Regions from separate parts of the Paenarthrobacter sp. YJN-D genome, predicted to be linked through region 3. Evidence: riboswitches for the same ligand, from Rfam matches in the RefSeq annotation. Region 3 holds a riboswitch; each other region holds the start of a gene.
What was found. Region 3 has a riboswitch for glycine ahead of gcvP (aminomethyl-transferring glycine dehydrogenase). Riboswitches for the same ligand answer to the same signal wherever they lie in the genome.
Positions count from the first base shown of each region.

Region 1: linked by a shared signal. The riboswitch ahead of cycA (D-serine/D-alanine/glycine transporter) and the one ahead of gcvP (aminomethyl-transferring glycine dehydrogenase) in region 3 are both predicted to bind glycine.
Region 2: linked by a shared signal. The riboswitch ahead of gcvP (aminomethyl-transferring glycine dehydrogenase) and the one ahead of gcvP (aminomethyl-transferring glycine dehydrogenase) in region 3 are both predicted to bind glycine.

Region 1 covers NZ_CP053549.1:1,667,161-1,677,182, reverse strand. The annotation lists gene HMI60_RS07960 (ExeM/NucH family extracellular endonuclease) at 1-2,336, shown strand, start outside; gene cycA (D-serine/D-alanine/glycine transporter) at 2,415-3,875, opposite strand; glycine riboswitch at 4,022-4,120, opposite strand; gene HMI60_RS07950 (FAD/NAD(P)-binding domain-containing protein) at 4,196-6,133, opposite strand; gene HMI60_RS07945 (prolyl oligopeptidase family protein) at 6,194-8,476, shown strand; tRNA gene HMI60_RS07940 (tRNA-Ser) at 8,620-8,707, shown strand; gene HMI60_RS07935 (MFS transporter) at 8,855-10,022, opposite strand, start outside.
Region 2 covers NZ_CP053549.1:4,128,448-4,138,469, forward strand. The annotation lists gene lipA (lipoyl synthase) at 1-229, opposite strand, end outside; gene HMI60_RS19205 (L-serine ammonia-lyase) at 251-1,651, opposite strand; gene glyA (serine hydroxymethyltransferase) at 1,926-3,245, opposite strand; gene gcvH (glycine cleavage system protein GcvH) at 3,242-3,625, opposite strand; gene gcvT (glycine cleavage system aminomethyltransferase GcvT) at 3,710-4,843, opposite strand; gene gcvP (aminomethyl-transferring glycine dehydrogenase) at 4,855-7,701, opposite strand; glycine riboswitch at 7,850-7,948, opposite strand; gene HMI60_RS19230 (PucR family transcriptional regulator) at 8,023-9,516, opposite strand; gene HMI60_RS19235 (MFS transporter) at 9,686-10,022, shown strand, end outside.
Region 3 covers NZ_CP053549.1:1,828,081-1,838,102, reverse strand. The annotation lists gene gcvT (glycine cleavage system aminomethyltransferase GcvT) at 1-934, opposite strand, end outside; gene gcvP (aminomethyl-transferring glycine dehydrogenase) at 946-3,792, opposite strand; glycine riboswitch at 3,971-4,068, opposite strand; gene HMI60_RS08695 (TetR/AcrR family transcriptional regulator) at 4,162-4,701, opposite strand; gene HMI60_RS08690 (MFS transporter) at 4,775-6,325, shown strand; gene HMI60_RS08685 (cyclodeaminase/cyclohydrolase family protein) at 6,332-6,991, opposite strand; gene HMI60_RS08680 (amidohydrolase) at 7,094-8,326, shown strand; gene HMI60_RS08675 (hypothetical protein) at 8,413-8,628, opposite strand; gene HMI60_RS08670 (NAD(P)/FAD-dependent oxidoreductase) at 8,722-9,726, opposite strand; gene HMI60_RS08665 (helix-turn-helix domain-containing protein) at 9,829-10,022, shown strand, end outside.

The DNA.
Region 1 (10,022 bases), 160 kb from region 3:
TCATCGGTGACTTCAACGCCTACGCCAAGGAAGATCCCATCAGCGTCCTGACGGGCGCCGGCTACACCGACCTTGAGGCCGGCACCGGCAAACACTCCTACCTGTTCGGTGGCATGGTGGGTTCGCTCGACCACATCCTCGCTTCCCCGGCGGCTGCGGAAAAAGTCACCGGGACCGACATCTGGAACATCAACTCCGTAGAGTCCGTCGCGCTGGAATACAGCAGGTATAACAACAACGTGACCAACTACTACGCCGCGGACGAATTCCGGGCCAGCGACCACGACCCCGTGGTGGTTGGACTGAACCTGACTCCCGACGCGCCGGCCACCGTTGACCTGCAGTTCCTGGGCATCAACGACTTCCACGGCCGCATCGACACCAACACCGTGCTCTTCGCAGGAACCGTGGAGAAACTCCGTGCCGCTGCAGCACCGGGCGCAACGGCGTTCATCTCCGCTGGTGACAACATCGGCGCTTCCTTGTTCGCGTCGTCAGTGGCGAAGGACCAGCCCACCATCGATGTCCTCAACGCACTGGAGCTGCAGGCTTCCGCTGTGGGCAACCACGAGTTCGACGGCGGTTGGCAGGACTTGCACGAGCGAGTCATCGCGGGAGGAACCAACGCGAAGTTCGCCTACTTGGGTGCGAACGTCTACCAGAAAGGCACCACCACCCCGGTCCTGCCGGAGTACAAGGTACTGGACATGAACGGGATGCGCGTGGCTGTGATCGGCACCGTCACCCAGGAAGTTCCCTCCTTGGTAACTCCGGCCGGAATTGCCGATCTTGAGTTTGGGGACCCCGTGGAAGCCATCAACCGGGTGGCGGCAAAAATCAAGGCTGAGAACCTGGCAGACCTGATCATTGTGGAGAACCACGACGGCGCCGCTTCCGGTACGCCCGAAGGCGCCACTTTGGAACAGGAAGTCGCAGCAGGCGGACCGTTCGCCAAACTGGTCAACGAAACCACTCCTGACGTCGCTGCCATCTTCACCGGCCACACGCACAAGGAGTACGCCTGGGACGCACCGGTCCTGGACGCCAACGGCCAGCCCACAGGCAAGACCCGGCCGATCGTGCAGACCGGCAACTACGGCGAAAACGTGGGCAGCGTGACGCTCACGGTAGACACCGCAAGCAAGTCCGTCACTGCCTACAAGGCCGCTGTGGTGGACCGGACGACCGATACCGCCGAGAGCCTCGTGGCCAGCTACCCGCGGGTGGCGGCAGTGAAGACCATCGTGGACAAGGCCCTTGCCCATGCTGCCGAGATCGGCAACCAGCCGGTGGGTGCAGTGACCGCTGATATCACCACCGCTTTCACCCCGGACCCCGCCGGCGGGGCTCCCAAGCGTGACGACCGCGCGAGCGAGTCCACGCTGGGAAACCTGGTGGCGGACTCACTGGTGGACACGCTCAAGGCGCCTGAACTGGGCTCGGCGGAGATCGGCGTCGTAAATCCCGGCGGCCTGCGCAACGAGCTCTATTACGCACCGGACGGCACCATCACCTACGCCGAGGCCAACGCGGTGCTGCCGTTCGTGAACAACCTCTGGACTACGTCCCTGACCGGCACGCAGTTCAAGACACTTCTTGAACAGCAGTGGCAGACCAACCCGGACGGCACTGTTCCCAGCCGCCCGTACCAGCAGCTGGGTCTGTCCAAGAACGTCAACTACACCTACGACGCCGCCCGCCCTGCAGGTGACCGCATCACCGGCATCTGGGTAAACGGCGCCGTGATCGACCCCGCCAAGCTGTACAGGATCGGCACCTTCAGCTTCCTGGCAACCGGCGGTGACAACTTCCGGGTCTTCAAGGAAGGCAGCAACACCAAGGACACCGGCCTGGTGGACCGTGATGCGTGGATCAAGTACCTGCGCGAACACAACCCGGTGTCCCCGGACTTCGGGCGCCGTTCGGTTGCCGTCGCCAACTCGACGGCGGCCCAGGTGAAGTCCGGTGAGCCAATCACCCTGGCTGTTTCCAAGCTGAACCTGACGTCGATCGGCAGCCCGGCCAACGCCTCGCTGAACGCCGTCTTCGTGGACAGCAAGGGCGCCGCTGTGGCGCTCGGTTCCGTGCCGGTGACGGCAGGCGCGGCAACGGTGAACCTCAAGGTTCCCGCGGCGGCAGCTGCAGGTACCGGCACCCTGGTGCTGACCGCCGTCGAAAGTGGAACGGTGGTGAAGGCTCTGATCACTGTGGCGGACAGCGGACCGCAACCGCCCCAGTGCACCCCACCCACCAAGCCGTCCAAGTGGTACGACATCGCGGGCTGGCTGCGGTATGCCTTCGCCTGGTTGGACTACCAGAAGTGCTTGAGGGGCTGACCACTCCCGGCAAAAGCAACATAAGCAGGGCCCTTCACGCAGCCAGCGTGAAGGGCCCTGCTTATGCGTTCGGGAAGCCTACTTGGTGGCCGGCTCCGGCTCGGCCGTCCTCTCAGCATCCCGCTGCAATTCGGCCTGGAACGCCGCGTAGCGTGCCAGGTGCGCGGGCCGGCGCCGAAGGATGATCCACGCGACCCCCAGAATCACAAACCACACGGGGGTGGCGAGCAAGGCAATCAGGGTGTCCGGCTGGGTGGTAAGGGCCCACAGCACGAAAGCGAAGAACGCGAACACCACCCACACCATCACCACGCCACCGGGCATCTTGAACGCTGACGACTCGTGCAGGTGTGGCCGGCGCTTCCTGAAGGCAAGGTAGCTGGCCAGGATGATCGACCAAACGAACACGAAGCACACCGCGGACACTGTGGTCACCATGTCGAAGGCCTTGCCAACGTCCTGGCCGGCGTACATGAGCACGACGCCGGACAGCAGCAGGACGCAGGACAGGAACAGGGCGTTGCGGGGTACTTTGCGTCCGGAGAGGGCGCCAAACACCTTGGGCGCGTCGCCCTCCTGGGCGAGACCAAACACCATGCGGGACGTGGAATAGATGCCGGAGTTGGCAGAGGACATGGCCGATGTCAGCACCACGAGGTTGACGATGGTGGCCGCTGCGCCGAGGCCTGCCAGGGAAAACATCGCGATAAACGGGCTGTGGCCGGCGGCGAACTGCGTCCACGGAGTGACGGACATGAGGATGATGAGGGCACCGACGTAGAACAGCAGAACCCGGATGGGGATCGAGTTGATGGCCTTGGGGAGGTTCTTCTCCGGGTCCTTGGCTTCGGCAGCGGTGGTGCCCACCAGTTCGATGCCCACGAACGCGAACACGGCGATCTGGAAACCGGCCACGAAGCCCATGAACTCGTTCGGGAAGAAGCCGCCATGGCTCCACAGGTTGGAGAAACCGGCCGGACCGGCGTCGGACTCGAAGCCGCTGAAGATCATGAACAGGCCAACAATGATGAGCGCAGCGATAGCCACGATCTTGATGAGCGCGAACCAGAACTCCGTCTCACCGAAGGCCTTCACGGTGGCCAGGTTCAGGAGCAGGAGAATGCCGATGGTGATGAGTCCCGGAACCCACAAGGGCAGGGAAGGCCACAATTCCTTGGAATAGCCGGCGATGGCGATCACGTCGGCGATCCCGGTAATGACCCAGCAGAACCAGTAGGTCCAGCCGGTGAAGAACCCGGCCCAAGGGCCCAGGAGGTCAGCGGCGAAATCGCTGAAGGACTTGTAGTTCAGGTTGCTGAGGAGCAGTTCGCCCATGGCACGCATGACGAAGAACAGCATGAAGCCGATGATCATGTACACAAAAATGACGGATGGGCCGGCTGCGGAAATGGTCTTTCCCGAGCCCATGAAAAGGCCGGTGCCAATCGCTCCACCGATGGCTATGAGCTGGATGTGGCGGTTGCTGAGCTGGCGTTCGAGATGGGGTGAACCGGCACTCGCGGAAGGATGAATCGTCAAAGGAACTCCGTCGTTCAGGCGGCACAAGGTGCCGCATTGATTCGGGTTCCTCCCCGCTCTGTACGTGGACCTGAGAGTTTCCGCGGGCATGGGCCTGCTTGCACCTTCGGTGAGTCCGGTGTGGCCGGACTGCTTTCCAGAGTTGCCTCGCCGCGGCGGTACATGGGCCTGAGAGATTCCTGGGGAGGGTTTGCTCCTACGGCGCCTGACGGGATGTACCGGCAGGACTCTCCCGCCGCAGATCAAAAGCGCGCACACCCTTGCGGGTGATGCAGCTCACACAGTAACGAAGGCTGGCAGGCAACGCAAGCCTGTGACGGCTAGAGGCCCAGGATGCTGCGGGCGATCTCGTCAGCGTCGCGCAAGGTCCGCTGGCCGCTGGCATAGGCCCGCCCGGAGCGGGGACGGGCTTCGGCGGCAATGGCATTGCCCCACTGCGACGCGGACAACTGCAAGCCCAGAACGTACATGTTTTCCGTGATGGATCCGTTGGCGGCAATGGGACGGTAAGGGTGCGGCTCAACGTCCAGGCCGGTGGTTTGCATGGGCGTCCCCTCCACACTCATCATGATCTTGGTCCGCACCAGGCCGTCGGCCATGAGCTGCTCGAGCAGCGGAGAAATGTTGATGCCCACCCTGTTGGCGGGTGACATCGCTTCGATCAGGGTGCGTGCTTCAGCGGGTCCCTCGTGGACCCAGGGTGACGCCGCCCGGAACACTTTGGCGCCACGATCGACGCTGAACTTGGGGTCCGGTCCCACAAAACTCACGACGCCGGCACGCGCCAAGGCGGCCAGCTGCTCCGAACGCAGCGCAGGAGGTCCGCTGGCCAACCCTTCGACAAACGACTCGAACCAGCCGCGCAGCCCTGCCAGCCAGGACTCGTCGGTGATGCCGCCGTCGGCTACAACGGTCTTGAGGATGGCACGGCCGGTGTGGAGCGCGCCGATGGCCATCTTCACGGGGTCCGATTCGCCCAGCGCCGAACGCCGCGCGTCGTCGTCCAGGTACGCGGTGATCGCAGCATCCAGGTCACGCCGTGACGCGAACGTCCGGCCCGCCAACGGCGCCGCGAGCCCGCGCAGGTTCAAACGCCGTGATGCCGCCACATGCTTTTCAACCAGGACCTCCACGTCGCTTTCCCAGTTTGCCGTGGTGTGGGCATGCGGTTGGAGCGCGTCTTCGAGGTCGGCCAGGAACTGCGCCGGGTCCTTGATCGCGGCCGGCTGGGACCGGGCCAGCGTCGAATAATAGGCCCACAGCGCGTCCCGGTGCAGCAAGGGCCACAGGTCATGGTCGAAGCCGGGCTGGATGCCTGCGGCCCGGAACCGGTCCACTGCGTCCTCGGTCAGGTAGCGCATGGTGATGCTGCGCGGGTAATAGCCCTCCAAACCGGCCTTCGCCCGGTACGGCGTTCCCCTGCGTGACGCGGCGATGATCCTGGGCTCCCGGCCCGAGGCCCGGTACTCCAACACCCCGGCACCGGGAGTTCCGGCTTCAAGGAACTTGCCGCCGCGGCCTTCGGTCAGCTGGCCCATCACATCAAAGAAGTTCAAGCCCATGCCGCGGACAAGAACCGGCTCAGTGTCCGGCACAACCTGCCAGTCAACGTCGGCGGGCGGTGCCGGCGGGAAGTACAGCAGGCCCAACTCGTCAGCTGCGCGCTTGAATGATTTCTGCTCCGGATTCAGCCTTGACTCGATGTGCCCCAGAGCCAGCACCACCGAATCGACGGTGAGCGTGCCGCCGTCGGCCAGTTCGACGTCGAACATCCCGTCCACGGGCCGGGCCGCAACGGCGAGCGTTTCATGGAAGGTGACTTCCACGCCGTCGGGCTTCCGCTCCAGCAACCCGGCCAGGGTTTGGCGCAGGTACCGCCCGTACAGCGCACGGCTGGGGAAGTCGTGGGACTCGAGCGTGGCCAGCTCTGCCTTTTCGGCGTCGTTCAGCCCGGCACCGTCGCGACGCCGGGCCTCGCGCCACTGGTCGAAGGAACCACCCGCCAACGGTGCCGCCAATCCGGAATCCTCGGGGATGAGGGTGGGATAGAACGACTGGGTGTTCATCAGGTAGAGGCGCGACTGTTCCGGCTGCCACACGTGTCCGGAGCCGGCGGGGTACGGATCCACCACATGGATCTGCAGGGTGGCGCCTTCAGCTCTCTTCGCAGCCCAATTCGCGAGCAACCGTTCGAGGACACTGGTGCCCCGAGGGCCTGCCCCCACAAGGGCAACACGGTTGATTTGGGATTTAGCCACGCTCCAGCCTAACTTCTGCGTGACTTGCTTACCGTCGAAGTGTGTTGCTTGGATGGGGCGATGACCACCACAGAAGCTGATCCGTCGCCACTTTCCGGGAATGACACCGCGCCGGCCTCCGGACCGCGCCACGCGGCGGAGTCCGCACCTGAGCCCACGGATGAAAACGCCTGGCTTGAGGACATCCACGGCGAAGAGCAGTTGGCCTGGGTCAGGGAACAGAACGCCCGCACCGAGGAACTGCTCGAAGACGCCGATTACGCGGCGGTCGAGTCCGGCATCCTGGAAGTCCTGGACTCCACGGACCGGATCGCCATGGTCAACAAACGCGGCGATTTCTACTACAACTTCTGGAAGGACCAGGAGCACCCCAAGGGCCTTTGGCGCCGCACCACCTGGGAGAGCTACCTCACCGAGGATCCCGAGTGGGATGTACTGCTCGACGTCGATGCCCTTGCCGCTGCTGAAGGTGTTGAGTGGGTGTTCCACGGTGCCGGTTTCCTCCGTCCTTCGGACGGCGCGGAGTACCGCTTTGCCATGGTTTCGCTCTCCCCCGACGGGGGCGACGCCGACCGCCACCGCGAGTTCGACGTCGAAACGCGAACCTTCGTGGACCCGGCAGCAGGTGGCTTCGACATTCCCACAGCCAAAGGCAACATCAGCTGGTTGGATGCCGACACCCTTCTCGTGTCCAGCACAGCTGAAGGCTTGCCCGCCACGTCGTCCTCCTATGCACGGACCGGCGTCAAGCTTCGCCGCGGGCAGTCGCTAGCGGACGCTGAGCGCCTGTTCGAAATTCCGGAGAACCACATGCTGGCCATGGTGGCGCACGATTCCACGCCCGGTTTCGAGCGGACCTTCGCCGTTGACTACATCGACTTCTACAACCGCAGTACGTGGCTGCTGCGCGACGACTCGTGGGTGGCCATTGACGTGCCTACCGATGTCAACATCAGCGTCCACCGCGATTGGCTGCTTTTCCGACCCCAGGGCGACTGGGAAGCAGCGGGGGTCACGTACCCGGCCGGCTCCCTGCTGGCCGCAGATTTCGAAAGCTACCTGGCTGGCCCGGCTGAGCTGCTGGTCCTGTTCACCCCTGATGCGCACACGTCATTGCAGTCCTGGAGCTGGACCAAGGATTACCTGCTGCTGAACCTCCTCCGGGACGTCTCCTCCGAGATCAGGGTCCTGGATCCGTCGGCTGTTGACGCCTCAGGCTCGTGGGCCTCCACCGTCCTGGACGCCTGCCCTCCCCTGCATGACGTCAATGCCTACGCCGTGGATGATGAGGACGTCTCCGACTCCGGTGCCGGGAACGACTTCTGGTTGGTGGCCACAGGCTTCACGACACCCACCACTTTGACCCGGGGTACGCTTTCGCCTGCAGCAGCGCAGGACACGGCCGACGGTGACGTGGCTGACGGTGGCGTGGTGAGCGGTGGCGTGGTGAGCCGGCACACCGAGGTGAAGCGGTCGCCGTCGTTCTTCAACGAAGCCGCCTACGAGGTCCAGCAGCACTTCGCGGTTTCCTTGGATGGCACCAAGGTTCCGTACTTCCAGGTGGCCTCCAAGGACCTGGTACTGGACGGGGAGAACCCCACCCAGCTCTCCGGCTACGGCGGGTTCGAAGTTTCCCGTACCCCGGCGTACAGCGGGACGATCGGGCGCGCCTGGCTGGAGCGCCGTACTGCGGGCATAGCGTCCGACGACGGGGCTGCCGCCCACTCACGCGGCGGCGTGTACGTGGTTGCCAACATCCGCGGCGGCGGGGAGTATGGCCCCTCGTGGCACCGTGCAGCACTCCAGGAGAACCGTCACCGTGCCTACGAGGACTTCGCCGCAGTAGCCAAGGACCTGATCTCGCGTGGCGTGACCAGTCGTCGTCGCCTTGGCTGCGTGGGCGGCTCCAATGGTGGCCTGCTGGTGGGCAACATGCTGACCCAGTACCCGGAACTGTTTGGCGCTGTCTCCTGCGGTGTGCCCCTCCTGGACATGCGCCGGTACACCAAGCTCTCGGCGGGCTACTCCTGGATTGCCGAGTACGGTGACCCGGATGTGCCGGAACAATGGGATTTCATCCGGACTTTCTCGCCGTACCACCTGCTTCGGGACGGCGTGGAGTACCCCGAAACCTTCATCTGGACAGCAACCTCTGACGACCGGGTGGGGCCGGTGCAGGCCCGGAAGATGGCGGCACGGATGCAGGCCATGGGGATTCCGAACGTCTGGTTCCACGAAGCCCTCGAAGGTGGGCACGCGGGAGCCTCGGACAACCGGCAGGCTGCAGCACTGCAGGCACGGAGCAACCACTTCCTGTGGGTTTCCCTGGCCGGAAGCAACTGACGCCTGTTTCGATGGTTCCCTGCGCACAAGGCCACGCGCACGGCACGAATAGCAGCGGGACATCGAAACGGACACCCGGCTTTGGCGTGTTTTGCGCTGGACGGCAGGTTCTGCGTATCCTTGGTGGGCTAGCAATAGCAAAGGGAGACGTGCCAGAGCGGCCGAATGGGCTTCACTGCTAATGAAGTGTGGGGCACAACTCCACCGGGGGTTCAAATCCCCCCGTCTCCGCGAACAGGCCCCGGTTTTCGAACCGGGGCCTTTTGCGTTTAAGCGAGCCAATGGCCGTGGCAGCGCCCGTGGCGGCGGCCGTGGCAGCGCCAGTGTCAGCACCCGTGGCAGCGCCAGCGACCAAGCCGGGACGCCCGCCGGCAGGGTTCAGGCGCGCTTTGCCCCGGCTGAGGTACCGCTGACCTCGGCTCCTGCGTGACGGTGGAGGGTCAGGCTGTCCACCGTGCTGATGAGCATCAGGACGGCCATGGCGATGAAAGCACCCTTGTATGCCCCCACCTGGTCCGTCCCGAAAAGACCCGTGGCTTCGAAGAGGCGCAGGAACAAAGCTCCCACCGCGATCCCGGCCGCGGCTGCCAACTGAACGAGGGTTGCCGAGATGGCGTTGGCCGAGGGCAGCTGCCCCGGGACGATGTCCGCATATTGCACCGAAGCGTAGGCGGAAAAACCGATGGAGCGGAAGGCGCCGCTGAACAGCAGCAAAGCGAAAATCAGCGGTTCCGGTGTTTGGGCGTCAAGGAACGCGCACAAAGCGAACGTTACGGCGGAAGCGAACGACGCGAAGACAAGCACGGCTTTGAACCCGAAGCGCCTGATCAGTGGCGTGGTGGCAGGTTTGATCCCGATATTGCCGACGAAGACTGCCGCCACCATGACGCCGGCCTTCAGCGGGTCCCAGCCGAATCCAGCCTGGAACATCAGGGGCAACAAGAAGGGGACCGAACTGATGGTCAGCCGGTAGATGAAGCCACCGGTTGAGGTCGCCCGGAAAGTCCTGGTCCCGAAGACGCTGAGGTTGAACAGTGGTACTTTCGCTTTCCCCATCCACCAGACCGCCCCTGCCAAGGACAGCACTCCGGCGGTTACCACCACTACAGCGAGGACATTGGATGCGTGGCCGCCCAAGGTTTCCAGCCCCACCACCAACGCCCCGACGCCAAGGGTGGTCAGCATCAGCCCGAACCAGTCAAGGCGGCGCTTTCCATCGAATTGCGTCCGAGGCACCAGCCGAAGTGCAGCGATGAAGGCTGCCAGGCCCAGCGGGATGTTGATGAGGAAGATCCAATGCCAGGAAAGGAACGTTGTGAGGGCGCCACCGACCATCGGCGCAAGTACCGGTGCGAGGAGCCCGGGCCAGACCAGATAGGCCGTTGCCCGGAGGAGCTCGGATTTCGGCGTACCCCGCAGGACCACCAGTGTCCCGACAGGAACCATCATGGCCCCGCCCATCCCTTGGGCCACCCGGCTGAGTGTGAGCATGGTCAGGTCGGTGCTCACGGCGCAGAGCAGGGAAGCAATGGTGAAAACGGCTATG
Region 2 (10,022 bases), 2.0 Mb from region 3:
CGATCAGGAACGTCGCTTCCTTGTCTTCCCAGCACTCGAAAATGTTCGGGCAGCCGGCCTCTTCACAGACTGTGTGCAGGCCTTCCTTCTTCACCAGGTTCTTGAGCTGGACAAACTCAGGTCCCATCTGGACCTTGGCCTTGATCCACTCAGGCTTACGTTCAACCGGTACCGCAGAATTACCCTGCTCAACGCGCAGCAACTTACGGCCTTCAGGTGCGAGTGTCATGGGGTTCCTTTACGTTGATCTTCAGCATTCGACGACGTTGACGGCGAGGCCGCCCATCGCGGTTTCCTTGTACTTATCGGACATGTCCTTGCCCGTCTCACGCATCGTCACGATCACCTCGTCCAGGGAAACCCGGTGCGTCCCGTCCCCCCACAACGCCATCTTCGCCGCGTTGATCGCCTTCGCCGCCGCGATCGCGTTCCGCTCAATACACGGAATCTGAACCAACCCCCCGATCGGATCACACGTCAACCCCAGATTATGCTCCATCGCGATCTCCGCAGCGTTCTCCACCTGACCCGGAGAACCACCCATCACCTCAGCCAACCCCGCAGCAGCCATCGACGACGCCGAACCAACCTCACCCTGACACCCCACCTCAGCACCGGAAATCGACGCCTGCTCCTTATACAACACACCCACCGCACCAGCAGCGAGCAGGAACTTCACCACCACATCATCCCTGTCCTGCTGACTGGCCTGATCCATGCCCGGAGCGTAATTCAACGCGTAATACAACACCGCCGGAATAATCCCCGCAGCACCATTGGTCGGCGCCGTCACCACCCGACCACCAGAAGCGTTCTCCTCATTGACCGCCAAAGCAATCAGGTTCACCCACTCCTGCCAATACTTCGGATCATTCCGGTCCTTGTCCTCCTTCAACAACCGCTCCAACCAATCAGGAGCACGACGCCGGACCCGCAACCCGCCAGGCAACACACCCTCACGCTTCAAACTGGTTTCAACACAGGCCTCCATCACCGACCAGATATGCAAAAGCCCCTCCCGGATCTCCTCCTCCGACCGCGACGCCCGCTCATTGATGAACATGATGTCCGAAATCCCCAACCCCTTGGACGCACACCTGCCCAACAACTCCGCCGCCGTCCTGAACGGCAACGGCAACTCCTTCTTCGACTCCTCCAACTCCTGCCGCGCAGCGTCCTCCTCACCCTCACGGACAATGAACCCACCACCAACCGAAAAGAACGTCGCCTCATGCACAGTGTTTCCCTCAGCATCAGCCACGGCGAACTTCATCCCGTTCGTATGCCGCGGCAACACCGTCAACGGATGCAACACCATATCCTCCACCGCATACGGCAAGGGGACCTCACCGGCGAGGTTGAGCTTGCCTGTCTCCGCGATCGAGGCCAGCCGCTCCTCCACCTCGTCCGGCAGGATCTCCTCGGGCTCGTAACCTTCCAGGCCCAGCAAGGTAGCCGTGAAGGTGCCATGCCCCTTGCCCGTGGCAGCCAAGGAGCCATAAAGATCAACACGGAGCCCGGCCACGGCAGGAAGCAAACCGGACTCACGCAGCTCACGGGCAAACACCGCCCCGGCCCGCATCGGCCCCACCGTGTGGGAACTCGACGGACCAATGCCCACAGAGAACAGATCGAAAACACCAACAGCCATAGCCGGGATCCCTTTCAGGGAAGAGTGAAACAAGACAAAGAATGTGGGGGCCGGGCCAATCCCGAGCCAAGGCGGCCCGGCCCCCGGAGGTCCCAGTGCGGACCTCCAACCCGGTCTTTATGTGGGCGCCCGTTCCCAAGCGACCGCCCACCCGGGAGATCAATGTGCCTACGCCGTGGAGCGCCTCGTCGGAAACGGGGGTTCGCTGCGAAACATGCCGTTCGCACGGCACATTCCGCAGCGAGCCCACGAATCGGACGGCACAACCGAGTGGCTACCCGAGGTTCGCAACTCCCGGGTACAGCGGGTGCGCGGCAGCGAGTGCCTCAACGCGGTGACGCAACCCGGTAAGGTCCGCATCGGCGTCGGCGATCAGTGCCACGGCGATGATGTCAGCGACCTCACGGAAGGCCGCTTCCCCGAAACCGCGCGTTGCCAGCGCAGGGGTGCCGATCCGCAGGCCAGAGGTGACCATGGGCGGGCGCGGGTCGAACGGGACGGCGTTGCGGTTGACGGTGATGTCGATCGCGGCGAGACGGTCCTCGGCCTGCTGGCCATCGAGTTCGCAGTTGCGCAGATCCACGAGGACCAGGTGCACGTCTGTTCCACCGGAAACCACGGAGATTCCCTTGGCAGCGACGTCGGGCTGGACCAGGCGTTCGGCCAGGATGCGCGAGCCTGCCAGGACGCGTTCCTGGCGCTCACGGAACTCCTCCGAAGCGGCAATCTTGAACGCGACAGCCTTGCCCGCGATCACGTGCTCCAGCGGTCCGCCCTGCTGGCCCGGGAACACGGCCGAGTTGATCTTCTTGGCGATGTCGGCGTCGTTGGACAGGATGATTCCGCCGCGCGGACCGGCGAGGGTCTTGTGCGTGGTGGAGGTGGTGACGTGGGCGTGCGGGACCGGCGAAGGGTGCAGGCCGGCAGCCACCAGGCCGGCGAAGTGGGCCATGTCCACCATCAGGTAGGCGCCCACGGAGTCAGCGATCCGGCGGAACTCAGCGAAGTCCAGCTGCCGCGCATACGCGGACCAGCCGGCCATGATCAGTGCCGGTTTGTGCTCCTGGGCCAGGCGCTCCACCTCAGCCATGTCCACAGTGTGGGTGTCCTCGCGAACCCCGTACGGGACCACGTTGTAGAGCTTGCCAGAGAAGTTGATCCGCATGCCGTGCGTGAGGTGGCCACCGTGGGCAAGGTTCAGGCCCATGATGGTGTCGCCCGGCTTGATCAGCGCGTGCATCACCGAGGCGTTCGCCTGTGCACCGGAGTGCGGCTGCACGTTCGCGTACTCGGCTCCGAACAATGCCTTGATGCGGTCAATGGCCAGCTGCTCAATGACGTCGACGTGTTCGCAGCCGCCGTAGTAGCGCTTGCCCGGGTAGCCCTCGGCGTACTTGTTGGTCAGCACTGAGCCCTGCGCCTGCATGACAGCCACCGCAGTGTGGTTCTCCGATGCGATCATTTCCAGGCCGTCGCGCTGGCGGCCCAGTTCGTCGTCGATCTTCGCGGCGATCTCGGGGTCCAGCTCGGAGAGCTGCGCGTCCAACGACGCCGACACAACCTGCTCGAATTCGGTCACGGCTGCCGGGTTCACAGTTCGCCTCCGTTGGCTGCTGCGTACTCTTCGGCCGACATGAGCGGACCTTCTTCGGTGGCGGCGACCTTGAACAGCCAGCCCTGGCCGTAGGGGTCGTTGTTGATCAGCGCGGGATCTCCGACAACGGCGTCGTTGATCTCGGTCACCTCACCCGTCACAGGCGAGTACAGATCCGATACCGACTTGGTGGACTCCACCTCGCCGCAGGTCTCCCCCGCGGTCACTGTGGAACCAACCTCGGGAAGGTCCACGTACACGATATCGCCCAGGGCGTCAGCGGCGACGGCGGAGATCCCGATCCCCACCGGCCCGTCCCCGTCAGCGGCAACCCACTCATGCTCGGCCGAGTACTTCAGTTCAGCTACTACCTTGCTCATTCCAATTCCTTCTCTCTCTTCGAGTTTTTGTACAGTTGATGCCCTCAAAAGGGCCTCATAAGGGCGTTATGTGTACGAAAACTCTCATTTTTGGCGCTTGTAGAACGGCAGCGGCACCACTTCGAAAGGCTCCGCTTTGCCGCGCAGGTCAATGTCCACGATGGTGCCAACCGCTGAATGTTCGACGTCGACATAGGCCAACGCCACCGGGTAACCGAGCGTCGGGCTTGGCTGGCCCGAGGTCACCTCACCGATCAGGGAACCGTCCTTGAGAACGGAGTAGTGCGCACGGGCGGCACGACGGCCGGTGCCCTTGAGGCCCACGAGCTTCTGGCCGATGGTGGATCCCACGCCGGCAGCCTTGATCGCGGCGAGTGCTTCCTTGCCAACAAAGTCGCTTTCCTTGGCCAGGGAAACTACCGGGCCCAGACCTGCGGCGTAGGCGTTCACGTGGCGGGAGAGTTCGTTGCCGTAGAGGGGCATTCCGGCTTCGAGGCGCAAGGAGTCCCGGGCGGCAAGGCCGGCGGGGATGAGTCCGTGGCCTTCGCCTGCTTCCAAGAGCGCTTCCCACAGACCGGGGGCGTCAACGTTCGGGATGTAGATCTCGAAGCCGTCTTCCCCGGTGTAACCCGTGCGGGCCAACAGCAAGTCCTGGGTGCCGCCGTCGAACGTGATGGAAACCTCCACCGCCGCGTAGTACTTCAGTTCCGTCACCAAGGAGCGCTGCTCGGCGGGTACCAGTTTCAGCAGGATCGCCTCGGCGTTTGGGCCCTGCACGGCAATCAGGGACGTCTCGGCGGAGGCGTCGTCAACCACGACGTCGAAGCCGGCTGACCGCTCCTTCAGTGCCGCCGCAACCACCTTGGCGTTGCCCGCATTGGGGACCACCAGGAAGTTATCGTCAGCGCGACGGTACGTGATGAGGTCGTCGATGATGCCGCCGTCGGCGTTGCAAATCAGCGAGTACTTGGCCTTGCCCACCGCAATCGCGGACAGCTTGCCCGCCAGGGCGTAGTCCAGGAACGCTGCGGCTTCGGGGCCGGTGACCCAGACTTCGCCCATATGGGAGAGGTCGAACAGGCCGGCTGCGTTGCGGACCGCGTGGTGCTCGGCGAGTTCGGACTCGTACTTGAGGGGCATCTGCCAGCCGCCGAAATCCGTGAAGGAAGCGCCGGCTTTTTTGTGCTGCTCATACAGGGCTGTGTAGTTCTCAGTCATCTCAGGAGTCCTTAGTTTTCGAAGTCCGTAAGGGGCGGGCAGGAGCACACCAGGTTGCGGTCGCCCGCGGCACCGTCGATGCGGCCAACCGGCGGGAAGTACTTGTCCTGCTTGAGGTGGTGGACCGGGAAAGCGGCCTGCTCACGCGGGTAGTCGCGGGCCCAATCGGAACTGACGACGGCGGCAGCCGTGTGCGGCGCGTTGCGCAGCGGCGACTTCTCAACAGTGAAATCACCGTTGGCCACCTGCTCGATTTCGGCACGGATGGCGATCATGGCTTCGATGAAGCGGTCGATCTCGGCCAGGTCCTCGGACTCGGTGGGTTCCACCATCAAGGTTCCCGCCACAGGGAAGGCCAGCGTGGGCGCGTGGAATCCGAAGTCGATGAGGCGCTTGGCTACGTCCTCGGCCGTGACGCCGGTCTTCGCGGTCAGCTCGCGGAGGTCCAGGATGCACTCGTGAGCCACAAGTCCGCCTTCACCTGTGTAGAGCACCGGGAAGTGCTCATCCAACCTGGAGGCAACATAGTTCGCGGCCAGCAGCGCGGACTTGGTTGCTTCGGTCAGACCCTGGCCGCCCATGAGCTTCACGTACGCCCAGGAGATCGGCAGGACGCCGGCGGAACCGTAGCGGGAGGCCGAAATCGCGACGCCGCCTTCGGCAGAATCACTGTTCGCGTCGCCGGGCATGAACGGTGCCAGGTGTGCCTTGGCTGCGACCGGGCCAACGCCCGGACCGCCACCGCCGTGCGGGATGCAGAAGGTCTTGTGCAGGTTCAGGTGCGAGACATCGCCACCGAACTTGCCCGGCTGGGCCAAGCCAACCAGCGCGTTGAGGTTGGCGCCGTCAACGTACACCTGGCCACCGGCGGCGTGGACCGCATCGCAGACTTCGCGGACGTCGGCGTCATACACACCGTGCGTGGACGGGTACGTGATCATGATGCAGGAGAGCGCGTCCTTGTTGGCCTCGATCTTGGCCTTCAGGTCGTCGTGGTCGATCGTGCCGTCGGATGCCGTCGCCACGACGACAACCTTCATGCCGGCCAGCACCGCGGAGGCAGCGTTCGTGCCGTGGGCCGAGGCCGGGATGAGGCAGACGTTGCGCTGCTCATCACCACGGGACAGGTGGTAGCCGCGGATCGCCAGGAGTCCGGCAAGCTCACCCTGGGAACCGGCGTTCGGCTGAATGGAGACCTGGTCGTAACCGGTGATCTCGGTGAGGTCGGCTTCCAGGTCTTCGATCAGTTCGCGCCAACCAGCCGTCTGGTGGTCCGGAGCGAACGGGTGGATCGAAGCGAACTCCGGCCAGGAAATGGCTTCCATCTCGGCCGTGGCGTTGAGCTTCATGGTGCACGAGCCCAGCGGGATCATGGTGCGGTCCAGCGCGAGGTCCCGATCGGACAGCTTGCGGATATAGCGCAACAGCTGCGTCTCGGAACGATGCGTGTTGAACACCGGGTGCTGCAGGAAATCAGAGGTGCGGACTACGGATTCGGGCAGTTCGAACCCGGAGGCGTCCCCCACCGGACCGGCACCAAAGGCGACGGCTACCGCGGAGAGGACTTCCGGCGTCGTGGTTTCATCAACCGAAACCCCCACGGTGTCGGCGTCGATGATCCGCAGGTTGATGCCGCGGGCTTCGGCGGCGGCGATGACCTTGTCTGCCTTGCCGGGGACGCGGACCGTGAGGGTGTCGAAGAAGGAGTCGGCAACGAGCTCGCGACCAGCCTTCTGCAGCGCAGTGGCAAGGGTGCGGGCGTGGCCGTGGACGGTTTCGGCGATCGCCTTCAGGCCTTCAGGGCCGTGGTAGACCGCGTACATGGAGGCCACGATGGCGAGCAAGGCCTGTGCCGTGCAGATGTTGGATGTGGCCTTTTCGCGGCGGATGTGCTGCTCGCGGGTCTGCAGCGCGAGGCGGTAGGCGGGGACGCCGGCGTTGTCCTTGGAGACGCCGACGATACGGCCCGGGAGCGTCCGCTCCATGCCTTCACGCACGGCCATGTAGGCCGCGTGCGGGCCGCCGAAGAACAGCGGAACACCGAAGCGCTGCGCAGTTCCGACGGCGACGTCGGCACCTTGTTCGCCCGGGGGTGTGATGAGGGTGAGCGCCAGCAAATCCGCGGCCACGGTGACCAGTGCGCCACGTTCCTTCGCATCGGAAATGACGGCGGAGTGGTCGAAAACCCGGCCCGAAGCACCGGGCTGCTGGAGGACGACGCCGTTGATGTCGCCGTCGGGCAGACCGGCGGAGAGGTCCGTGACCTCCACCTCGAAGCCCAGCGCCTCAGCGCGGCCCTTCACGATGGCGATGGTCTGCGGAAGGAGGTCGGCGTCCAGGACAGTCTTGCCATCCTTGGCCGTCTTGTTCTTGTTGGCGCGGCGCATCAGCAGCACGGCCTCGGCCACGGCGGTGGCTTCATCCAGCAGGGAAGCGTTCGCCACGGGAAGGCCGGTGAGATCCTGCACCATGGTCTGGAAGTTGAGGAGCGCTTCGAGGCGGCCCTGGGAAATTTCCGGCTGGTACGGCGTGTAGGCCGTGTACCACGCGGGAGCTTCCAGGATGTTGCGGCGGATGACCGGGGGCGTGACGGTGTCGTAGTAGCCCTGGCCGATCATCTGGACCGCGGTCTTGTTCTTGGATGCGAGCTTCCGCAGTTCGGCGAGGACCTGCACCTCGGTGAGGGCATCCTGCAGTTTCAAGGCCGTGTCCTGGCGGATGGAATCGGGGACGGCGACGTCCACCAGGCCGTCGACAGAGTCGTAGCCGATGGCCTTGAGCATGGTGTCAACATCGGCCTGGCGCCGGGCGCCGATGTGCCGGTCCGCGAAAGCGGTGGGGGTTGATTGAACAGTCAAGAGGAACTCCATGATTCAGGCGCCCACTGAGCGCCACGATGATGTGGGTTCCTCCCCGCTCTGTATTGGACCTGAGAGATTCCGCAGGAATGGTTGCCTGCTTGCACCGTCGGTGAGCCCGGTTACCCGAACTGCTTTCCAGAGTTGCCTAACCGCGGCGGTACATGGGCCTGAGAGATTCCTGGGGAGGATTTGCTCCTACGGCGCCTGACTGGATGTACCGGCAGGACTCTCCCGCCGCAGATCAAAAGCGTTGCGTCACGCGAGTGACACGCTTCACACCATAGCGTGGGGTTTCGCAAAAGTGCAAGCAAGCGGCCCCTACCCGTGCATGGCCTCGTGGATCTGAAGGGCGAACCAGAGCTGGGCCACCGTGGAGGTTTCACCCATGTCCAGGCCCGTCAGCTCACCGATTTTCCGGATCCGGTAGATGATGGTTTGCCGGTGCGTGAACAGGGTTGCCGCCGTCTTTTGCCAGGACCGCTGCGAGTCCAAATACGTCCGCAACGTGACAATGAGATCGCCTTCCTGGCTCTGCTCGTAGTCGAAAATCGGCCCAAGGAGCCGCCGGACCAACGCGGTCCCTTCCTCGAAACTGGTCAGGCCCAACCAGGACGGGCCCTGGGCATAACGGGCCAAACCCAGCTTGTTGGCCCGGGCGGAACCAAGCGCCCAGAGGGATTCCTGCAACGCGCGTTGGATATTCGCAACGGCTGCCGGCGCACTTATCCCGATCGCGGCATCCACACCGGCGCAATGCACCAGGACGTCGTCGGGCACGTCGGCAGGGACCACCACATGGAACCTGTTGTTCCGCTTCAACGACGCCGACGCAACCCCGTGCCGCCACAGTTCGATGTGCACGTTGGCCAGCCTGTCGCCGTCGTCCGCTTGAATCGAGGCGATCAGAAACCCAGCTGCCGGGACCCCGAAGGCCGCCAACCTGCTTTCCATCTCAGCCGCTCCCAGACGGCCGTCGAAGGCCTGAAGCAAGAACTCGCCCGCGGCCCGGTGCCGGCCTTCCAGCGACAGGACGATGCGCGAGAGCTGCAGTCCCAGCACGGTTGCGGCGTGCAGAAGTACGACGGCGTCCGGGTGCGGTTCGCTGTTGGGCAGCACCACCAAGAGCGCATTGGCATGGGTGGGAATATCCATGGTCAGCACATGCCTGCCCCGGATTCGGTGCCACTGGAAGTTCTTCCCGGCAGGGGTCACCTGCCCCGACGACGGCGCCCAGGCATCAGCGAGGAACTCCGGGAGTGCCTTCCCATCGGGGTGCCAGGGATGGAGGCAGCGGCGATCCACGACGAACAGGTCCGCGTCCAACTCGGTCGCCAGCCGCTGAACGAGGCTCTGCCAATGGTCCTCGGAGGCACCTGCGGTGCGGAGCAAATCATAGACGCGCGCCGTCTGCCGGAGCCGACGCGACTCTTCGAGCAGCGAGGACTCCGCAACCGACCTGGCGATGGCGATGAACGGCAAGGGATACGGAATATTGACCAGGGGCAAGGGGAGCCGATCGCACGCCGCCAGGAATTCCGCGGTCAGGGTCGGCGCGTGCATCTTCTCTCCGATGGCCAGGGCGCTGGCACCGCTGTCCATCAGAGCCTCCGCGAGCGCCACTTGCCCGTCTGCGTCGGCGGGAATCGAGAGACCATTGGTCATCATGAGTTCGCCGCCCGTGACCCACTCCCAGAGCCGGGGCAGGTCCGAGGTGTGAGCCCAGGTGATGCGGTTATCCATTCCTGCCGAGCCGGCCAGGATTGTCAGGCCCAGCTGCGGTTCGGCGACGAGTTCAGCGACGGTGATTGCCATGCCTTGGCCTCCCGGGGTGTGCCGGATGGTCGCCAGCACCGTTTAGACAAATGTATATGCAACTTAATCATTTGTAGTCGATCTACGGATAGTCGGAGTGACGCCGGTCACCCAAGAATTGAATGACTACTTCCCCGCTCCCCAAGAGCACTCACGAGAGAGGGTTGCAATGAGCGCAACAAGCAACCTCATTGACGATGCCCCACTGACCGCGTTCCACAAAAAGCTGACGTTCTTCGCCTCCGGCGGTCCGTTCATCGATGGCTACGCGTTGTCGATCATCGGCATCGCCCTGATCACAATGACCCCCGGACTGCAGCTGAGTACCGGGGAAATTGGACTGATCGGTGCCGCCAGCCTGGTAGGCATCTTCTTCGGCGGCGCCGTCTTCGGGTGGCTCACGGACAAGATCGGCCGCCACAAAATGTATATTGCCGACCTCATAGCGCTGGCCGTCTTCTCGCTGCTGAACGGCTTTGCCACTGAGGTCTGGCAAGTAGTCCTGT
Region 3 (10,022 bases):
GGCCGCGTCCGGCGCGACGCCCCAGGCCCTTGAGGCCCACGAGCTTGCGTCCCGTGGTGGAACCGGCACCGTCGGCCTTCAACGCAGCCAGTGCGTCCTTGCCAACGAAGTCACCTTCCTTGGACAGCGCCACCACGGCTCCGAGCCCTGCAGCGAAGGGGTTGCCTTCACGGGAGAGCTCGTTGCCGTAGAGCGGCATGCCGGCTTCCAGGCGCAGGGAATCGCGGGAGGCAAGGCCGGCCGGAACCAGTTCTCCTTCTTCGGCGACGGCGGCAATTGCCTGCCACAGCGCGGCAGCGGATTCGTTGGGTACGAAGATCTCGAAACCGTCCTCGCCCGTGTAGCCGGTGCGTGCCAGGAGAAGGTCCTGGCCGCTGCCTGCCACCAGGAAGGTCACCTCAACTGCGGCGTAGTACTTGAGCCCGGTGACCAGCGCGTGCTGGTCGGCCGGAACCAGGCGCAGCAGGATGGCTTCGGCGAGCGGACCCTGCACGGCAATCAGGGACGTCTCGGCGGAGGCGTCGTCAACCACGACGTCGAAACCGGCGGCGCGTTCAAGCAAAGCGTCAGCCACAACCTTGGCGTTGCCGGCGTTCGGCACCACCAGGAACTTGTCGGCACCACGGCGATAGGTAATGAGGTCGTCGATGATGCCGCCGTCTTCCTGGCAGATCAGCGAGTACTTGGCCTTGCCGTCCGCCATGGCCGAGATCTTGCCCACCAGGGCGTAGTCCAGGAAGGCTGCGGCTTCGGGGCCGGTGACCCAGACCTCGCCCATGTGGGAGAGGTCGAACAGGCCGGCTGCGTTGCGGACCGCGTGGTGCTCGGCGAGTTCGGACTCGTACTTGAGGGGCATCTGCCAGCCGCCGAAGTCCGTGAAGGAAGCGCCGGCCTTTTTGTGTTGCTCGTACAGAGCGGTGTAGTTCTCAGACATGTCAGGAGTCCTTAGTTTTCGAAGTCCGTGAGGGGCGGGCAGGAGCACACGAGGTTGCGGTCCCCCGCGGCACCGTCAATGCGGCCAACCGGTGGGAAGTACTTGTCCTGCTTGAGGTGGTGGACCGGGAAGGCGGCCTGCTCACGCGGGTAGTCGCGGTCCCAGGCGGAATTTACGACGGCGGCAGCCGTGTGCGGCGCGTTGCGCAGCGGCGACTTTTCAACAGTGAAGTCGCCGGTGGCCACCTGCTCGATTTCGGCACGGATGGTGATCATGGCTTCGATGAAGCGGTCGATCTCTGCCAGGTCCTCGGATTCGGTGGGTTCCACCATCAAGGTACCCGCAACCGGGAAGGCCAGGGTGGGGGCGTGGAAGCCGAAGTCGATGAGGCGCTTGGCCACGTCCTCAGCGGTGACGCCGGTCTTCGCGGTCAGTTCACGCAGGTCCAGGATGCACTCGTGGGCCACGAGTCCGCCTTCACCCGTGTAAAGCACGGGGAAGTGCTCGTTGAGGCGCGATGCGATGTAGTTCGCGGCCAGCAGCGCGGACTTGGTGGCTTCGGTGAGGCCCTGGCCGCCCATGAGCTTCACGTACGCCCAGGAGATCGGGAGGACACCGGCCGAACCGAAGCGGGAGGCCGAAATCGGGACATCGTTGCCTTCGGTCCAGGATGCCGCGTCACCGGGCATGAAAGGTGCGAGGTGTGCCTTGGCAGCAACCGGGCCAACGCCGGGTCCGCCGCCGCCGTGCGGGATGCAGAAGGTCTTGTGCAGGTTCAGGTGCGAGACGTCGCCGCCGAACTTGCCCGGCTGTGCCAATCCCACAAGTGCGTTGAGGTTGGCGCCGTCGATGTACACCTGGCCGCCGGCCTCGTGGATGGCATCGCAGACTTCGCGGACGTCGGCGTCATACACGCCGTGCGTGGACGGGTAGGTGATCATGATGGCCGAAAGGGCGTCGCGGTGGGCTTCGATCTTGGCCTTCAGGTCAACGTGGTCGATGGTGCCATCAGGAGCGGTGGCCACCACCACGACCTTCATGCCGGCCAGCACTGCCGAGGCAGCGTTCGTGCCGTGCGCGGACGCCGGGATGAGGCAGACGTTGCGCTGCTCGTCGCCATTGGACAGGTGGTAGCCGCGGATGGCCAGCAGGCCCGCGAGCTCGCCCTGGGAACCGGCGTTCGGCTGGATGGAGACTTGGTCGTAGCCGGTGATCTCGGTCAGCTGGGCTTCGAGGTCGCTGATGAGTTCACGCCAGCCCTCGGTCTGGGAATCCGGAGCGAACGGGTGGATCGAAGCGAACTCCGGCCACGAAATGGCTTCCATCTCGGCAGTGGCGTTGAGCTTCATGGTGCAGGAACCGAGCGGGATCATGGTGCGGTCCAGCGCGAGGTCGCGGTCAGAGAGCTTGCGGATGTAGCGCAGGAGCTGGGTTTCGGAGCGGTGGGTGTTGAACACCGGGTGCTGCATGAACTCGCTGGTGCGCTCAACGGAAGCCTCCAGCGCAAAGTCCTCGGCGGCATCGGTGACCGAAGCGCCAAAGACATCGAGCAGGCTGCCGACGATGTCGGACGTAGTCGTCTCATCAACGGAGATGCCAACAGTGTCGGCATCGATGCCGCGCAGGTTGATGCCCTTGGCCTCGGCGGCGGCGACGATCTCTGCTGCCTTGCCCGTGACGCGGACGGTGATGGTGTCGAAGAACGAACCGTGGAGGACCTCGACGCCGGCAGCCTTCAGGGACGCTGCGAGCGTGCGGGCGTGGCTGTGGGCGGTCTCGGCGATCGCCTTCAGGCCTTCAGGGCCGTGGTAGACGGCGTACATCGAAGCGACGATGGCCAGCAGCGCCTGCGCGGTGCAGATGTTGGACGTGGCCTTCTCTCGGCGGATGTGCTGCTCGCGGGTCTGCAGGGCCAGACGGTAGGCGGGGACACCGGCGTCGTCCTTGGAGACGCCCACCAGACGGCCCGGCATGGAACGCTCGAGACCCTTCTGGACGGCCATGTAGGCGGCGTGCGGGCCGCCGAAGAAGAGCGGGACACCCAGGCGCTGGGCGGAACCCACGGCGATGTCAGCGCCCTGCTCACCCGGAGGGGTGATGAGCGTCAGGGAAAGGAGGTCGGCGGCAACGGTGACCAGTGCGCCGCGTTCCTTGGCCTCGGCAATGACGGCGGAGTGGTCGAAGACGCGGCCGGAAACACCGGGCTGCTGAAGGACGACGCCGTTGATGGCACCTTCCGGAAGGCCGGCTGAAAGATCGGCAACCTCAACCTCGAAGCCGAGGGCTTCAGCACGGCCCTTGACGATGGCGATGGTCTGCGGGAGGCAGTCTGCGTCGAGCACAGTCTTGCCGTCCTGCACGGCCTTGTTCTTGTTGGCGCGGCGCATCATGAGGACGGCCTCGGCCACGGCGGTTGCTTCGTCAAGCAGCGAGGCGTTGGCGATAGGCAGGCCAACGAGGTCCTGGACCATGGTCTGGAAATTCAGGAGTGCTTCAAGGCGGCCCTGCGAAATTTCAGGCTGGTACGGGGTGTAAGCGGTGTACCAGGCCGGGGACTCAAGGATGTTGCGGCGGATGACCGGCGGCGTGATGGTGTCGTAGTAGCCCTGGCCGATCATCTGGACCGCGGTCTTGTTCTTGGAGGCGAGCTTGCGCAGCTCGGCCAGGACCTCGACTTCGCTCAGCGCGTTCTGCAAGGTGAGGGCGACGTCCTGGCGGATGTCGTTCGGAACGGCAGTGTCGACCAGCGAGTCAACAGAGTCGTAGCCAACGGACTTGAGCATGGTCTCAACGTCGGCCTGGCGGCGGGCGCCGATATGCCGATCGACGAAGGTGGTGGAGGCAGAACTAACCGTCACGAAGGAACTCCAATACTTGGGCGGCGTTTGGGTACGCCACAGCGGCTCGGGTTCCTCCCCGCTCTGTATTGGACCTGAGAGTTTCCGCGTGTTGTCCGCACAACGAATCGCTTGCACCGTCGGTGAGCACAGCATCCCACGTCAATGGCGTGGAGTGCCTGCTGCTTTCCAGAGTTGCCTCGCCGCGGCGGTGCGTGGGCCTGAGAGATTCCTGGGGAGGGTTTGCTCCTACGGCGCCTGCATCACGTGCCTGCAGGACTCTCCCGCCGCAGATCAAAGGCATGTTCAGTTGTCTGTGGGCGCCACGCTGGGCACGCCACAAGGCTTAATTGTCCTACGTGTAAGGCCCTGCGGCAAATGGATGAGCAGTCACTTCCGCAGGCGGTCCAGGACCCCCAGCAGGATTTCGACGTCGGCCTCCCGGCCGGCGTTGCCGGCCCCCTGCCCGCCCTCGAACATCGCGTTGAAATAAAGGCCGTCGCCCATGTAGCTGACGGCCTTGGCGATCTCCGGTCCTACGTCTTCGGCCAGGACATCAAGCCACTGCTGCTGGATTCCTGCGAAGCGCCGCCGCGTTTCCTCATGGGCTACTTCAGCGAGCCTGGTGGCGGCAACGAAGGCCCTGTCCATGGGGGTGTCGGCCCAGAGGGAGGACCGGATGAAGTAGGCGGCGGAACCGTCCGGCGCGGCCTTCATCTGCTCAATGTCTTCCTGCGCCAACTCGTCCAGGCGTTCCAGCAAGGCGCTGATCAGGGCTTCCTTGTTGGGGAAGTGATACAGGAGCCCGCCCTTGGAGACACCGGCCCTCTTGGCGACGGCATCCAGGGTAGCGGCCCGCTCCCCTACCTCGATCAGGAGGGATTCGTAGGCATCCAGGACGGCGTCCCGGGCAACTGGTTTTCGTGGCATGTGTACATCATTCCCTAAAGAATTGCGGGGGTTGAATTTGTAACTATACCGTCTGGACGGTACAGTAAGAGGCATGTTCTCGCCGTCCTCAACCCAAGCACCCCGTTCCGCCGCCCCCTTGACGGGCCCGGCTGCACCGTGGCGCGACTGGACGGCCTTGGCACTGCTGATGTTCCCGGTGCTGCTGGTGGCCGTCGATAACACCGCGCTCACTTTCGCCCTGCCGGAAATCGCCCGCTCCCTGGACGTGGGCGGCATACAGCTCCTGTGGATCGTTGACGCCTACCCGCTGGTGCTCGCTGCGCTCCTGGTCTCCATGGGCAACCTTGGTGACCGGATCGGACGACGCCGGTTGCTTCTGATCGGCAGCACAGGCTTCGCCGCGGTTTCGGCTGCTACGGCATTCGCTCCGTCCGCGGAGTGGCTTATTGCCGGACGCGCTGCACTCGGCGTCTTCGGCGCCATGCTGATGCCATCAACGTTGTCCTTGATCAGGAACATCTTTATCGACCCCAACCGCCGTCGGCTCGCGATCGCTGTATGGGCTGCCGGATTCTCCGGCGGCGCAGCCCTCGGTCCCATCTTCGGCGGCTGGCTGGTGGAGCACTTCTGGTGGGGCGCCGTCTTCCTGGTAGCAGCATTCCTGCTTCTGCCGCTCCTTGCCTTTGGCCGGATACTCATTCCCGAGTCCAAGGACGCCAACCCCGGCCGGGTGGATGTGTCCAGCATTGTCCTGTCCGTGGTCACCATGGCGCCCTTCGTTTACGGCATCAAGGAATTCGCGGTCCACGGCTTCGGTGCGTCAGCTGCTGCTTTCATGGGCTTTGGCCTGGTGATGGGCATTCTGTTCGTCCGCCGCCAGCAAAGGATCGAAAGCCCCATGCTGGATGTTTCCCTGTTCAAGAACAAGGTATTCAGCACGGCCATCGTGGCGAATGTTTTGTCCTTGTTCTCCATGACGGGGTTCATCTACTTCTTTGCCCAGCACCTGCAACTGGTCGAAGGGCAGTCCCCCATGGAAGCCGGCATCGCCATGATCCCGGCCCTCCTGGCCACCGTCATCGCCGGCCTGCTCGTAGTACCGCTGGTCAAGAAAGTACGGCCCGGATTCGTGGTGGCCGGCGGACTGACTCTGAGCGCCATAGGCTACCTGGTGGCCGTCGTGGGTGACCACGGCAGCGGACCGGTGTTCCTCCTGTCAGCCCTGACGGTCCTGGCCGTCGGCGTGGGTGCAGCGGAGACCATCTCCAACGACCTCATCCTGGCGTCCGTGCCGGCAGACAAATCAGGGGCGGCCTCGGCCATCTCCGAGACCGGTTACGAACTCGGTTCCCTCCTGGGAACAGCCGTGCTCGGTTCAATCCTCACCGCGTCCTACCAGCACAACCTCGTCATTCCCGACGGTGTGCCCACAGAGGCGGCGAGGAAGTCCGGGGAGACTCTGGCAGGTGCGGTTGACGCGGCATCCGGGCTCCCCGCCCAGTTGTCGGAGGCACTGACCACCGCCGCGCGGATAGCCTTCGACTCCGGCGTCCACATCACCGCGGCGATTGGGCTGGTACTGATGGCCGGAGCAGCAGTGATGGCCGCCGTCGTACTGCGCAAGGTTCCCAGAGCGCAATAAGGGAAGCTACACCGCTTCCGTGGGTGCCGCCTTCTTGTCGACGCCGGCAGTCAGTTGGTCGATTCGCTCCAGGGCGTCGCTGAGCCGGCCGACCGTTGTCCACAGCCCGGGCTGCTGCTCCCTGACCTCCTCGAGGGAAGTCCCCGCGGAGGTCAGGGAAGCGAGGTCGAAGCTCACGTTGGTCCTCGCCCCCGCTATGGCGGCCCGCAGCGCACCGAAACCCACCACGACGTCGGCGACGAGGGCCGGGTTCCCGTGGGAAGCGAGCCAGCCGAGGTCTTCAATGGCGTCGATTGCCCGTTCACCCAGGACGGCGGAGGCCTTGGCTGCGTCCACGGAGGCTTGGTGGATGGCTTCTTCGCGTTCCGGTCCGGGGTCGAGGCGGAAAGCAGCCCCGAAGGCGTTGGAGGCAGATGCGTCCTCGTCCGCGAGCCGGAGAGCCGCTTCCCTGAGTTCATGGGCCCTGGCATGGATAGCGGAAAGCTCGTCACGCTGCTGCCCCTCGGCTTCCGTGTACCCGGCCACCATTGACGTCAAGGCAGCCGCAATGGATAGCATCACCCCGGTGCCGGCGCCGCCCCCGGGCGAGCCGCTCGACTCTGCCAGGGCTGCGGTCCAGTCCTCAACCGTGGAGTGCTGCGTGGTGGCGGGTTCGGAATTCGTCATGCCATCAAGTGTGCCGTGACAGCCAGGTTCGCACACACAGGGTTCGCACAAAGCGGATGGATACACTGGCCGGACCGAAGGCGTCGAACGAAGGGTAAACCCATGACCATTGACCTCGAAGAGCTTTACAAGGACCTGCACGCCAACCCGGAGCTGTCCTTCCAGGAGACCAGGACCGCCGGGATCGCAGCCGGGCACCTGGAGAATCTTGGCTTCACCGTCCACCGCAACATCGGCAAGACCGGCGTGGTGGGCATCCTTGAGAACGGAGCCGGGCCGGTCGTCATGCTCCGGGCCGACATGGACGCCCTCCCGGTCAAGGAGTCAACGGGACTGGACTACGCAAGTACTGCCATGGGTGTCGACCCTGACGGAAACGATGTTCCGGTCATGCATGCGTGCGGACACGATGTCCATGTCAGCTGTCTCGTGGGAGCAGCAGAAGCGTTGGCCGGACAACGTGACCGGTGGCAAGGCACACTGATCATCGTGTTCCAGCCCGCCGAGGAATGGGGTGGCGGTGCGCAGGCGATGGTTGGCGACGGCCTCTATGACGTCGTGCCGAAGCCCGATGTAGTGCTCGGACAGCATGTGGCCCCCTTCCCCGCCGGATGGTTCGGCGTCCGGGCCGGCGTCACCATGGCCTCCGCAGACTCCCTCAACATCACCTTGCACGGCCGCGGCGGGCACGGATCGCGCCCGGAAACCACCATTGATCCGGTGGTGATGGCCGCCGCTGCCACCATCCGCCTGCAGGGCATCGTGTCGCGTGAACTCGCCGCCAGCGACTCCGCCGTGGTCACCGTAGGACAGATCCACTCCGGCACCAAGAACAACATCATCCCCGAGACGGCAACCCTCGGCCTCAGTGTCCGCACCTTCAGCGATTCCACCAGGGACAAAATCCTCGGTTCGATTGAGCGCATTGTGCAAGGGGAATCAGCGGCATCCGGCGCTCCCAAGGACCCGGAAATCCATTTCGAAGAGCACTTCCCGCTGACAGTTAACGACGAGTCGGCAGCAGGCAGGATTACAGCGGCCTTCAAGGCCAGGTTCGGCGAGGCACAGGTCATTGACCCCGGGCCCGTATCCGGAAGCGAAGACGTAGGAGCCTTGGCTAAGGGCGCCGACGCGCCGTTGGTGTTTTGGTTCCTCGGCGGCGCCGACCCTGCCCTGTTCCGCGAATGGGCGACGACGGGGCGCCTCCCCGAAGATATTCCCTCGAACCACTCGCCCTACTTCGCGCCCCTGATCCAGCCCACGCTGGCCAAGGGAACGGAAGCATTGGTCACAGCCGCTCTGGAGTACCTCGGTTCAACAGGCGGAAACAACTAGCCTGCGCGTGGACGGGCACACGGGAAAGGCGCCGGCAGACCGGCGCCTTTTTCGTGATCTTCTACTCGTTCCAGTCCAGGCGGGGCCTAGACCTTCTCGTGGATGCGGTCAACCTTCGGTTCGTAAACCACAGGTTCCCTGCGACGGCGTGCCAGGAAAGTCCAGAGTGTCCCTTCCGATGCCTGGCGGGTCTCCGCCGGGGCAACCGGTTCCTTCCTGGCCTCTTCAGTTGTGGTCTCGGGCTTGCGCGCGGAGTCCTTCTTCGTGCGCCGCTCGAAGTCGTCATAGTACGCGTAGCACATACAACCTCCCTTAGTGGCGTTCTTTAATAGTCCTCGCACTCCGGCCGCACGTCGACCACTTTTTTGCAGGGGTTCCGTTTCAGCTTGTGGTGGTCACCGGGCGAGGCTGGACAGCCGCGCAACGTCCACCGCCAACCTGGTTTCCTCCGCCACCAAGTGGGCGTTGATGGCGGCCCCGGCCATGACGCCCGAAGCGGCCGACGCCATGACCTGTCCCATGAGGTCCGCGACGTTGCCCGCAGCCCAGACGCCGGGAACCGCGGTGGCCCCGCCCATGGGATTCACTTCCACGTGGTGCCCTACTCCCATGGGGTGTTCCACCACCGGGACGCCAAGCGACTCCAGCACTCCGGACCTTGCCTCCAGCCTGGTTGCGGTCACTACGGCCTCCACCGGGATGACTGTTCCCGAGGCCAGGACGACGCCCCTCAACGCATCATCCTGGATGGCGAGTGACTCCACCTTGCCTTCCACCACGCTGATCGAGCGTGCAGCCAACTGCTCCCACTCTGCGTCCGTCGGCTCCACCATGTCATTAAGGAACAGCGTGATGTTCGGGCTCCACTGCCTGAAGAGCATCGTCTGGTGCAACGCCATGGGAACAGAGCCCAGTATGCCGATCGCTTTGTTCCGGACCTCCCAGCCGTGGCAGTAGGGGCAATGCAGGACATCACGACCCCACCGCTCCCGGATGCCGTCGATGTCGGGCAGAACATCGGTCAGCCCCGTGGTCACAAGGATCCGGCGGGCCTTCACCGTCCGCCCATCGGCCAATTCAACATCAAAGGAGAGCTCCGCGCCTTCCTCGGCCCCCGCCGTCGAGCGCGCTGCGACGGCGACGCCCGCGATGAAGTCCACCCCGTAGCCGCGTGCTTCTTCCCGCCCCATATCCAACAATTCCCTGGGATCAATGCCGTCCCTGGACAGGAAACCATGGACCCCGGCAGCCGGCGCGTTCCGCGGCTCGCCGGCGTCGATCACCAGGACGGACCGGAGGGCCCTGCCAAGCGTCACGGCGGCACTTAACCCAGCTGCGCCACCTCCGATCACCACAACCTGGTACTCGTCCGCGGTTTCCGTCTTCGTATCTCTGCTCACTGTGCCTCCGTCGACTCGTTGCGGCCTACCGCCGCTCCTACCATCCTTGGTCGATGTCGACAGAAGCGGCAAGAAAAATTGCCACTATGGCAAACTGGGGACATGGCAAAGGATTTCAGCGCAATGCTCGACGCCGTCGGCCCGCGCCTGCGCGCGATGCGGACCCAACGGAACCTGACGCTGGCAGAGGCATCGGAAGGCACGGGGATCTCGGTGAGCACACTGTCCCGCCTGGAGTCGGGCCAGCGCAAACCCACCCTGGAACTGTTGCTGCCGATTGCACGGCTTCACCAAGT